One region of the Pseudoalteromonas sp. TP27 genome, then DNA from elsewhere that is predicted to be linked to it. Evidence: predicted binding sites of a transcription regulator. Region 1 holds the regulator's gene; the other holds the start of a gene.
The links. The regulator ArgR, encoded in region 1, controls arginine synthesis, uptake and breakdown. The targets are predictions, from matches to a motif close to ANTGAATANNTATTCANT.

Region 1 (4,489 bases):
ATACCTACGTTAGTACCAGGGTGGAAACGAGTTCCACGCTGACGAACAATGATGCTACCCGCTAGAACTGATTCGCCACCAAAACGCTTAACACCTAGGCGTTTGCTTTCTGAATCGCGACCGTTACGAGTACTACCAGCTGCTTTTTTATGTGCCATTTCTAAGTACCTCTAATTAAGCGCTAATGCTAGTGATTTTAACTTCAGTGAACCATTGACGATGGCCCATTTGCTTACGAGAATGCTTACGGCGTCTAAATTTAACAACCTTAATCTTCTCACCGCGACCATGTGAAACAACCTCAGCTGTTATCTTGCCACCGTTTACGAACGGTACACCGATCTCGATTTTCTCACCATCAGCAACTAAAAGTACTGAATCAAATTCTACTGCCGCACCAGTTTCAACGTCTAATTTTTCAAGACGAATCGTTTGACCTTCAGTCACACGATGCTGTTTACCACCACTTTGGAAAACCGCGTACATAATTAACTCCGTCTGTGCACCCTCAAATCGGCGCAACTAAAATATTCTTCGATAGGGCGCGAAGTTTACGCTAACGCGAAATAACTAGCAAGCCTATTTTGTAATTAAAATGAATAAAAAGTAGCTGCTTTGAGAGCAATTCAATATTTACCCCATTTTATATTAATTAGCCCTTTTGCCAAGCGCTTTTTAACTCTTGGACGAAATAAATTAATGCACTCAAATATAACCCTCACAGCTTAATATCTAAGCACACCGTAAAGGGTATATTGATTAGCAATTAATCAGTTATCTTGGCTAATTCAGGCTAAATTAAGTACTTTAATAGTGTTTTTTCAATCAATCGTCACAAAATATCGAGCTAGTGCATTTTTTGTTGTACAATCTGCGCCGTTCACACATAAAAATTGGCTCGGAGATCAATGGATATAAAAGCTATCCAGGCGTTAATCGAAAGCGATATGAATGACGTCAATCAACTTATACATGCGCAAATGCGCTCAGATGTGGCGTTAGTTAATCAGCTTGGTTTATATATAGTTAGCAGTGGCGGCAAGCGCGTTCGTCCCATGCTGGCGATTTTAGCGGCCAAAGCACTCGGTTATCAGGGTAAAGATCACATAACGCTTGCAACAATTGTTGAGTTTATTCATACAGCAACGCTATTGCATGATGATGTTGTTGATGAATCAAACTTACGACGTGGCACGCCTACAGCAAATGCTGAATTTGGTAATGCCGCTAGCGTATTGGTTGGTGACTTTATTTACACTCGTTCATTTCAGCTTATGGTTGGCCTTGGAAAAATGCAGGTTATGCAAGTACTTGCCGATGCAACAAACATTATTGCTGAAGGCGAAGTATTGCAGCTAATGAACTGCAACGACCCAGATACAACCGAAGCCAGTTATATGCAGGTTATTTACTCTAAAACGGCTAAGTTGTTTGAAGCCGCTACAGGGCTTGCTGCTATTATCACTGAGCAAGATCAAACCACGCTTGATGCACTAAACCTGTACGGCATGCATTTAGGGACTGCGTTTCAGTTAGTGGATGACGTACTCGATTACAATGCAGATGCTGAGCAGTTGGGTAAAAACATTGGTGATGATTTAGCTGAAGGCAAACCAACGCTTCCACTTATTTATGCTATGCAAAATGGTAGCGAGCAGCAAACGCAGCTTATTCGTGACGCAATAGAGCACTGCAATGGTATGGAGCATTTAGAAGAAATTTTATCGGCACTAAAGCAAACCAATGCGCTTGAGTTTACAATGCAAAAAGCAGAGCTTGAAGCTGACAAAGCCATTGCGTGTTTAGACTTTTTAGAAGAGTCTGACTATAAGCAAGCGCTCATAAGCCTTGCACGTATTGCGGTTGACCGCGACCACTAGTTTTAACTAGTTACACAGTGTGACATTAATTCTGAGCAATAAAAAAGCCTGCAAATGCAGGCTTTTTTGTTATTCTACTTTGGCTATTACGCCATGAAATCAACACCTTCTTTGATGTCTTTTTTCAGTGTTTCAAGCATGTCATTTTTTGCTTTTGTTTCAAATGCGCTTAGTTCGCCATAAGAAAGAATTTCTTCTACGCCGTTTTTACCTAAACGTACTGGGTGTGCAAAGTACTCTGCATCGCCATTTTCAACAGCAACGTAAGCGTAATCTACAACGTCTTCACCCTGTAGGCCTTTAACTAAAGACATACAAAAACGAGCAGCAGCTGCGCCCATTGATAATGTAGCTGAACCGCCACCGGCTTTAGCATTTACAACTTCAGTTCCCGCATTTTGGATACGTGGAGTAAGTGCAGCAACTTCTTCATCAGTGAAAGAAACACCTTCAACCTGAGAAAGTAGAGGAAGAATAGTTGTTCCTGAGTGACCGCCAATTACTGGTACTTTAACAGTTGCTACGTCTACGCCTTTAAGTTCAGCAACAAATGCTTCTGAACGAATAACGTCAAGCGTAGTAATACCGAATACACGTTTAGCGTCGTAAGTACCTGCTTTTTTAAATACTTCAGCAACAATTGGAACTGTGCCGTTTACTGGGTTAGTAATAATACCTACTAACGCTTTAGGACAGCTAGCAACAATGCCTTCTGCTAACGTTTTGATGATGCCAGCATTTACATTAAATAAATCAGCACGATCCATACCTGGTTTACGTGGCATACCCGCTGGGATAAGAACGATATCAGAGCCTTCAAGCGCTTTGTTTAATTCATCTGCGCCAAAACCTGCTACTTTAACATCTGTTGGGATGTGAGAAAGGTCAACCGCAACACCTGGTACTACTGGTGCAACATCATAAAGTGATAATTCAGAGCCAGCTGGTAAGCCTGTTTTTAATAATAAAGACAACGCTTGGCCGATACCGCCTGCAGCACCTAATACAGCAACTTTCATTGGAATTCTCCGTAATTTGAGGTAGGAAACATTTGTGGCTCTTAAGATAATGAAATTAGCGACTAAAAACAAATTTATCCTGTCTATTTCAAGTATATTTTCGACCATAGTCGTAAACTTTTGTGATTTAACGCATCAAACTGGCAAGTTAACTAAACAACTGCTGCATAATTATTCATTATTGTGTAGAATTTACGGCATAAATAACAAAAACGAATGAAGACTATGCAACCACAAGATAAACAAGAAGCACTAGTAAAAGCATTTAAATCGCTTTTAAAAGAAGAAAACTTTGGCTCTCAAGGCGAAATAGTTGATGCGTTAAAAGATCAAGGCTTTGACAACATTAGCCAAAGTAAAGTGTCACGCATGTTAAGTAAATTTGGCGCTGTACGCACACGTAATGCTAAACAAGAAATGGTTTACTGCTTACCAGCTGAAATGGGTGTACCTACGGCCAAGAGCCCGTTACGCCAATTAGTAATCGACATTATGCACAACGAAATGATGATCATCATTCGTACCAGCCCTGGTGCGGCTCAGCTTATTGCGCGCTTATTAGATTCATTAGGTAAAGCAGATGGCGTACTAGGCACAATTGCAGGCGACGATACTATTTTTATCGCCCCAGCTAAAATATCTGAAATAGACGTAACGCTTGAACGTGTTCGCATTTTATTTGATACGGTTTAATAACTAAATTAGTAAACTAAATCTGTTTTAAAAACCCGACTGAAGGTGCAAAAAAAGCAGAACCCATATCGGCTTGAGTAAAATCAAGCCAGTGGTCGTAACAATCTCCTTCCCCTAAACGGCTATTAAGTACTTTTTCAAATGCAGTACCCGTACAAGCACATGTAATTAATAACATTCCCTGCTCATATACATCGCCATAAGGCATGCTTTGATTTAATAGTAGCGGTTGGCCGTCTTCGTCTTTTAGCTCACTTCGCGAAGCATGGCTGGTTTCAATCGCGGGGGTAATTAGTGTGTTATCAAGGCGCGTACGCCCCATTATTTGTTCTTGCTCACTCAATGATAAATGCTGCCACATAGTTAAGTCATGCTTATAACGCTGAACATGAATATAACTCCCCTGATCTTCAAAATTGCCAGGGTTACTAATTAAAGCCGTAGCGCGCTTTTTTCTTCCATGCGCGGTGTCGCCACCATAAATAAAACCGTTAAAATCACGACCATCTAAAAAGCGAAAGTTACGAATTTGCTCCACCAGCTCAACATCGGGGGCAAATAGTTTTAAAATTTGCAGCGCAAATAAATGGTTAACGTCTTCACGGTCAGAGCGAATTTGCACAAATAAATCGCACGGTTGTACGCTCATTTGGTGATCGCTGTGGTTTATATTAGGAAAGCTCTGTAATTCGCTTGGGATGTATTCAGGGAGGATATGCGGCCAATACTGGGCACCAATAGCAACCATACAAGAGAGCATTGATTCTGAAAATTGATCGCTAAACTCTTCTTCAATAGCGCTTACTTGTTTTAACTTTGCGCGAAGTGATTCATCTTGACCATCAAACACATTAAAAAATAAGTGCAAACCGTGTAAGTTTGCTTCAGCACAAATCC
Region 2 (4,489 bases), on a different contig from region 1:
AGCAAACTGATGTGCATCACGTACGCTACCGGTTTCAATGATAACGTTTGATTCACAACGAAGGTTGTTATCAACTAAACGTTTTTGTACAGCACCTACAGCCATAGCTGCTGGAATTGGTAAATTTACTTCATCAAAGTTACGGTCAGTTAAAATAAGCATAATACAGCCAGCGGCTGCTTTTTCTTGTGCTTGGTCACAAATACGCGTGACCGCGTTTTCTAAACCTTCTTCAACTGTGTAGGTAATATCAATTTTACAGTAGCTGTAATGCGCTTCATCAGCATTTAATAGCTGCTGCATGTCTGCGTACATTAAAATTGGTGTATCGAACTGTAGACGCTTAGCGTGGCCTGTTGTTTCGTTAAATACGTTTTGTTCACTACCAATACATGTAGCAAGCGACATTACATGGTTTTCACGCAGTGGATCGATAGGTGGATTTGTTACTTGTGCAAATTTTTGGCGGAAGTAATCATAAAGCGAACGATGCCCTTCACTAAGCACTGCAAATGGCGTGTCATCACCCATTGAGCCGGTTGCTTCTTGGCCATTTTCACCCATTACACGAATAACGCTATCAAGTTCTTCGTTGGTATAACCAAACATTTTTTGATATTTAACTAACGTTTCGTCATCAAATGAGCGATTACCGGCGTCTTGTTCAGTCAGCTCTTCAAATGGAACTAAACGCTTAACGTTCTCCTCAAGCCATGACTTGTAAGGATGGCGAGACTTTAAATCTTGATCGATTTCATCTGAGTGCCAAATTTTGCCAAGCTTAGTATCAATAACTAATAATTCACCTGGACCAACACGGCCTTTTTCAACGACTTCATCGGCAGTGTAATCCCAAATACCCACTTCTGATGCAAGCGTAATAAAGCCATCTTGTGTAATTACATAACGCGCTGGGCGCAATCCATTACGGTCAAGGTTACACGCCGCAAAACGACCATCCGACATAACAATACCTGCCGGGCCATCCCATGGTTCCATATGCATAGAGTTAAAGTCGTAAAATGCACGTAAATCGTCGTCCATTGCACGGTTTTTCTGCCATGCCGGTGGTACGAGCATACGCATAGCGCGGAATAAATCCATGCCACCAGCTAAAAATAGCTCAAGCATATTATCTAGGCTTGATGAATCAGAGCCGGTTTCGTTTACAAACGGCGCTGCGCTTTGTAAATCAGGAATAAGCGGTGACGCAAACTTATATGAACGTGCACGTGCCCACTGTCGGTTACCTTCAATAGTATTAATTTCACCATTGTGTGCTAAATAGCGGAAAGGTTGAGCTAAAGGCCAACGCGGCTGAGTATTAGTAGAAAAGCGCTGATGGAAAACACAAATCGCACTCGTCATACGAATATCAGCTAAATCTAGGTAAAAATTTGGTAAATCTGCAGGCATCATTAAGCCTTTATAGATAGTTACCAAACCAGATAGACTTGCGATATAGAAAGCTTCGTCATCAACAATACGCTTCTCAGCGCGGCGGCGTGCTACATATAAGCGACGCTCTAAGTCTTTAGAACGCCAACCTTCTGGCGCGCTAACAAAAATTTGTTCAAAACCTGGTAATTGCTGTACAGCAATAGGACCGAGCATTGATGGGTCGGTTGGCACAACGCGCCAACCTAAAATATTTAACGTTTCTTTTTCTAATTCTTCGCTAAGTATTTGTTTTGCAGCTTGCGCTAAAACAGGGTCTGAATTTAAAAAAATCATACCTACTGCGTAGTTTTTGCCTAAGTGCCAATTATGTTCACTAGCTATAGCACGGAAAAAGCTATCTGGTTTTTGTAATAATAAACCACAGCCATCACCTGTTTTACCATCGGCAGATATACCACCACGGTGCTGCATGCGATCAAGCCCCGTAATAGCAGTACGAATAAGCCTATGACTAGCTTGACCATTAACTTGGGCTATTAAGCCAAAGCCACAATTTTCTTTTTCTAACTTTGAGTCGTATAACATAGACCCCTCCCCTTGCTGCACTGTTAGCGTGGATGAACTGCTCGACGATTTGCTAACAGACGGACAAAACTAGCCTCTATCTTAAATAGAGTCAATAGCACTTTGAATACATATTCACATTCTTGAATATTTCTCACTTCATAGCAAGATTTCTTTTTATCATTATTTTTAACATTTAGCGTTATTTCAACCGCTATTTTTTCATGACACTGGTGTCAAGTTTAACAGACTGTAAAAAACACGAGACCTTACAGCGACAGCTTACGTAAACGTAAATCCGGGCTTCAGTGAATAAGTATTCAATTACAGGTAAGCTATTCAGTTACATTTAGATAGTTTTATTCTCTTTTTGTAAATTTTAGGTTTAACCTCCCTCTATTTTGATGATGATGAGTATAGTTACTATAATTTGCGGCATTTTTAATCTATTAATAATGAATTTTTATTTACTACATTAATCTAAGTTGAGATATTATTCACATGACCAATATACTATTTAAACAGTGTATCCCTATTAATAGAAATACACTGTTTAGCAAATCGTTGGCTTAGCGTTACCAGCCAACTTAACTAACTTTTTAACTAACTTGATTAAGCACGACATCTGGGAAATATTGACGTAATATCTTATTTTGGAAAGCGTCGTTAAAACGGCAATTTATGATAATAACAAACCGTTCAAAAGGGATATCATCTTTTAGAGGCTCTATAGATGATACATTATGAAATACTTCATTATCTCTAATGTGCATAATTTCACCCGGTACTAAGGTTGTGTGGGTTATTTTTCGCTGACCGGCTTTATCCTCATAAAGCGTATTCTCCCCTCCAGTTACATTCTCCCTGCTTACCACCAGTATGCTTAAAAACTGACTACCATCTTGATGAATTCCTTGACCTTGAAGAGGGTCAATCGACTGCGCTCCTTTTATGCCATTTATCTGCATTAAAATTGGCTCTTCGGGATTAATACCCCAAAGCGCAGCCCATGCTTTTATAAATGATTGCACATCATTTCGCGCTAAAAACCCTCTATCTAAAGCCGGATAATACCGTAATTTGTCTGCCATTGTTTGTGCATCATTATAGCTTCCACCTTGCGCCATAGGACAATCATCAAGGGTATTAATTTCGCCTGATTGATCCAAGTAAATCCACGACATCCTTTTCCACCGCGCGTCAACATAAGTATCTCTCGGTAAGTCTTCTAGGTAATGTTGCCATTCAGCTAAGTTAATATGCTCATTGATATCTACTTTACTCCAGCTTCCCTGCAAAATATCTTGGGTTACATGTTGTGGCCAGTATGAGTAATAGTTCGGTAGAGGTTGTACACTTGTTATTCTTACGTGTTCATAATTAATATTTTTCATTTTTTTCCCATTTACACAAATGACAAGCAACATTGCTTATCTAAATTTCACAGTGTTAACTTAAAATTAACGCCGTGAATTTTATTACATAAAAGGTACAAAAAATAAAAAACTACAGTAAAGCGGTAAGATCTGATGTGCTGCGTGGGTTAAAACTCATTCAATTAAAGCACTATTTCGTTTGTCAAAATATTTATTCAAGCAGGTCTGAGAAGGTGATAACACATAAGTTGTATATAGGTAGTTATGCAAAGCATCATATACCGAAATCACCTAGAGATGCAGAGCGCAGCGTCTCACTGGGGCTTATACCAATCTGCTTATATATGGGGTCTATTTAACGTTAAGAAAATTACGCTAGAACTAGGCAAAAATTTTTGTATCTAGTTGTTCTCGGCAATTGCTCCCTGCATTGCTCTACCTCCTACCTCCTACCTCCTGCATCCATGCAGTCGTAAATAAAAAATTTTTAACGACGTTATAGTGCAATTTAATTCGTTAAATTGATCAAAGATTTATGCAGGTTGGTATTAATATCAAGGTGATCCTTTAAATGAGCAAAATGCCGAAAGTAAGTGCCTGTGAAACGCCAAAGGGTTGGTGTTAAAACTTACACTTTGAGTGTGGTTTGGGTATAGATGAAATTGATACTAAGCGTGTTATTCTTGTAATAGTGAATTTTATTTACTAACCTAACCGCAACGGACACTATTTATGTCCGCATACATATTAATAATCTCGAAAAATAAAACCGTCTGAATTTCAAGGCTTTAATAATTGGCACGCTACCAGAGCGTGTTGTTCTTTGTGGATTGGAGTTTGTTCAATCAAGGGGCGATTTAATTGCGGCGTAAGGCTTGTAACCAAGTGGGCTAAGTAATACCAATTCCAATAAATAGCTGATCTATTTTACTTGCTAAAACAACCCATTTCTTTGTTGTAAATTTCGCAAAGGGAACAACCATTTACATCAATTTACGCCTAGAACTGAATTATTTTTTCGGCGTAAAATTTAGATCACATACTTAATGGAATTGGTATAAAGGTTTATAGTAAAAATTATAGTGCTGGTAATACCTCATTTATAAAAACAACAAAGCCACTTTAAAAGTGGCTTTGTGTTTAAAGAG

Region 2: a site for ArgR is predicted at 2,088-2,105, ahead of gltB (glutamate synthase large subunit). Genes of this name have one in related genera too.

What each region holds. Positions count from the first base shown of each region.
Region 1 is NZ_JARDAK010000002.1:323,003-327,491, forward strand. Features, by position in the region: gene rpmA (50S ribosomal protein L27) at 1-158, opposite strand, end outside; gene rplU (50S ribosomal protein L21) at 175-486, opposite strand; gene ispB (octaprenyl diphosphate synthase) at 909-1,880, shown strand; gene mdh (malate dehydrogenase) at 1,967-2,899, opposite strand; gene argR (transcriptional regulator ArgR) at 3,125-3,592, shown strand; gene PX700_RS03780 (Dyp-type peroxidase) at 3,609-4,489, opposite strand, start outside.
Region 2 is NZ_JARDAK010000001.1:352,987-357,475, forward strand. Features, by position in the region: gene gltB (glutamate synthase large subunit) at 1-1,986, opposite strand, end outside; gene PX700_RS01565 (2OG-Fe dioxygenase family protein) at 2,565-3,359, opposite strand.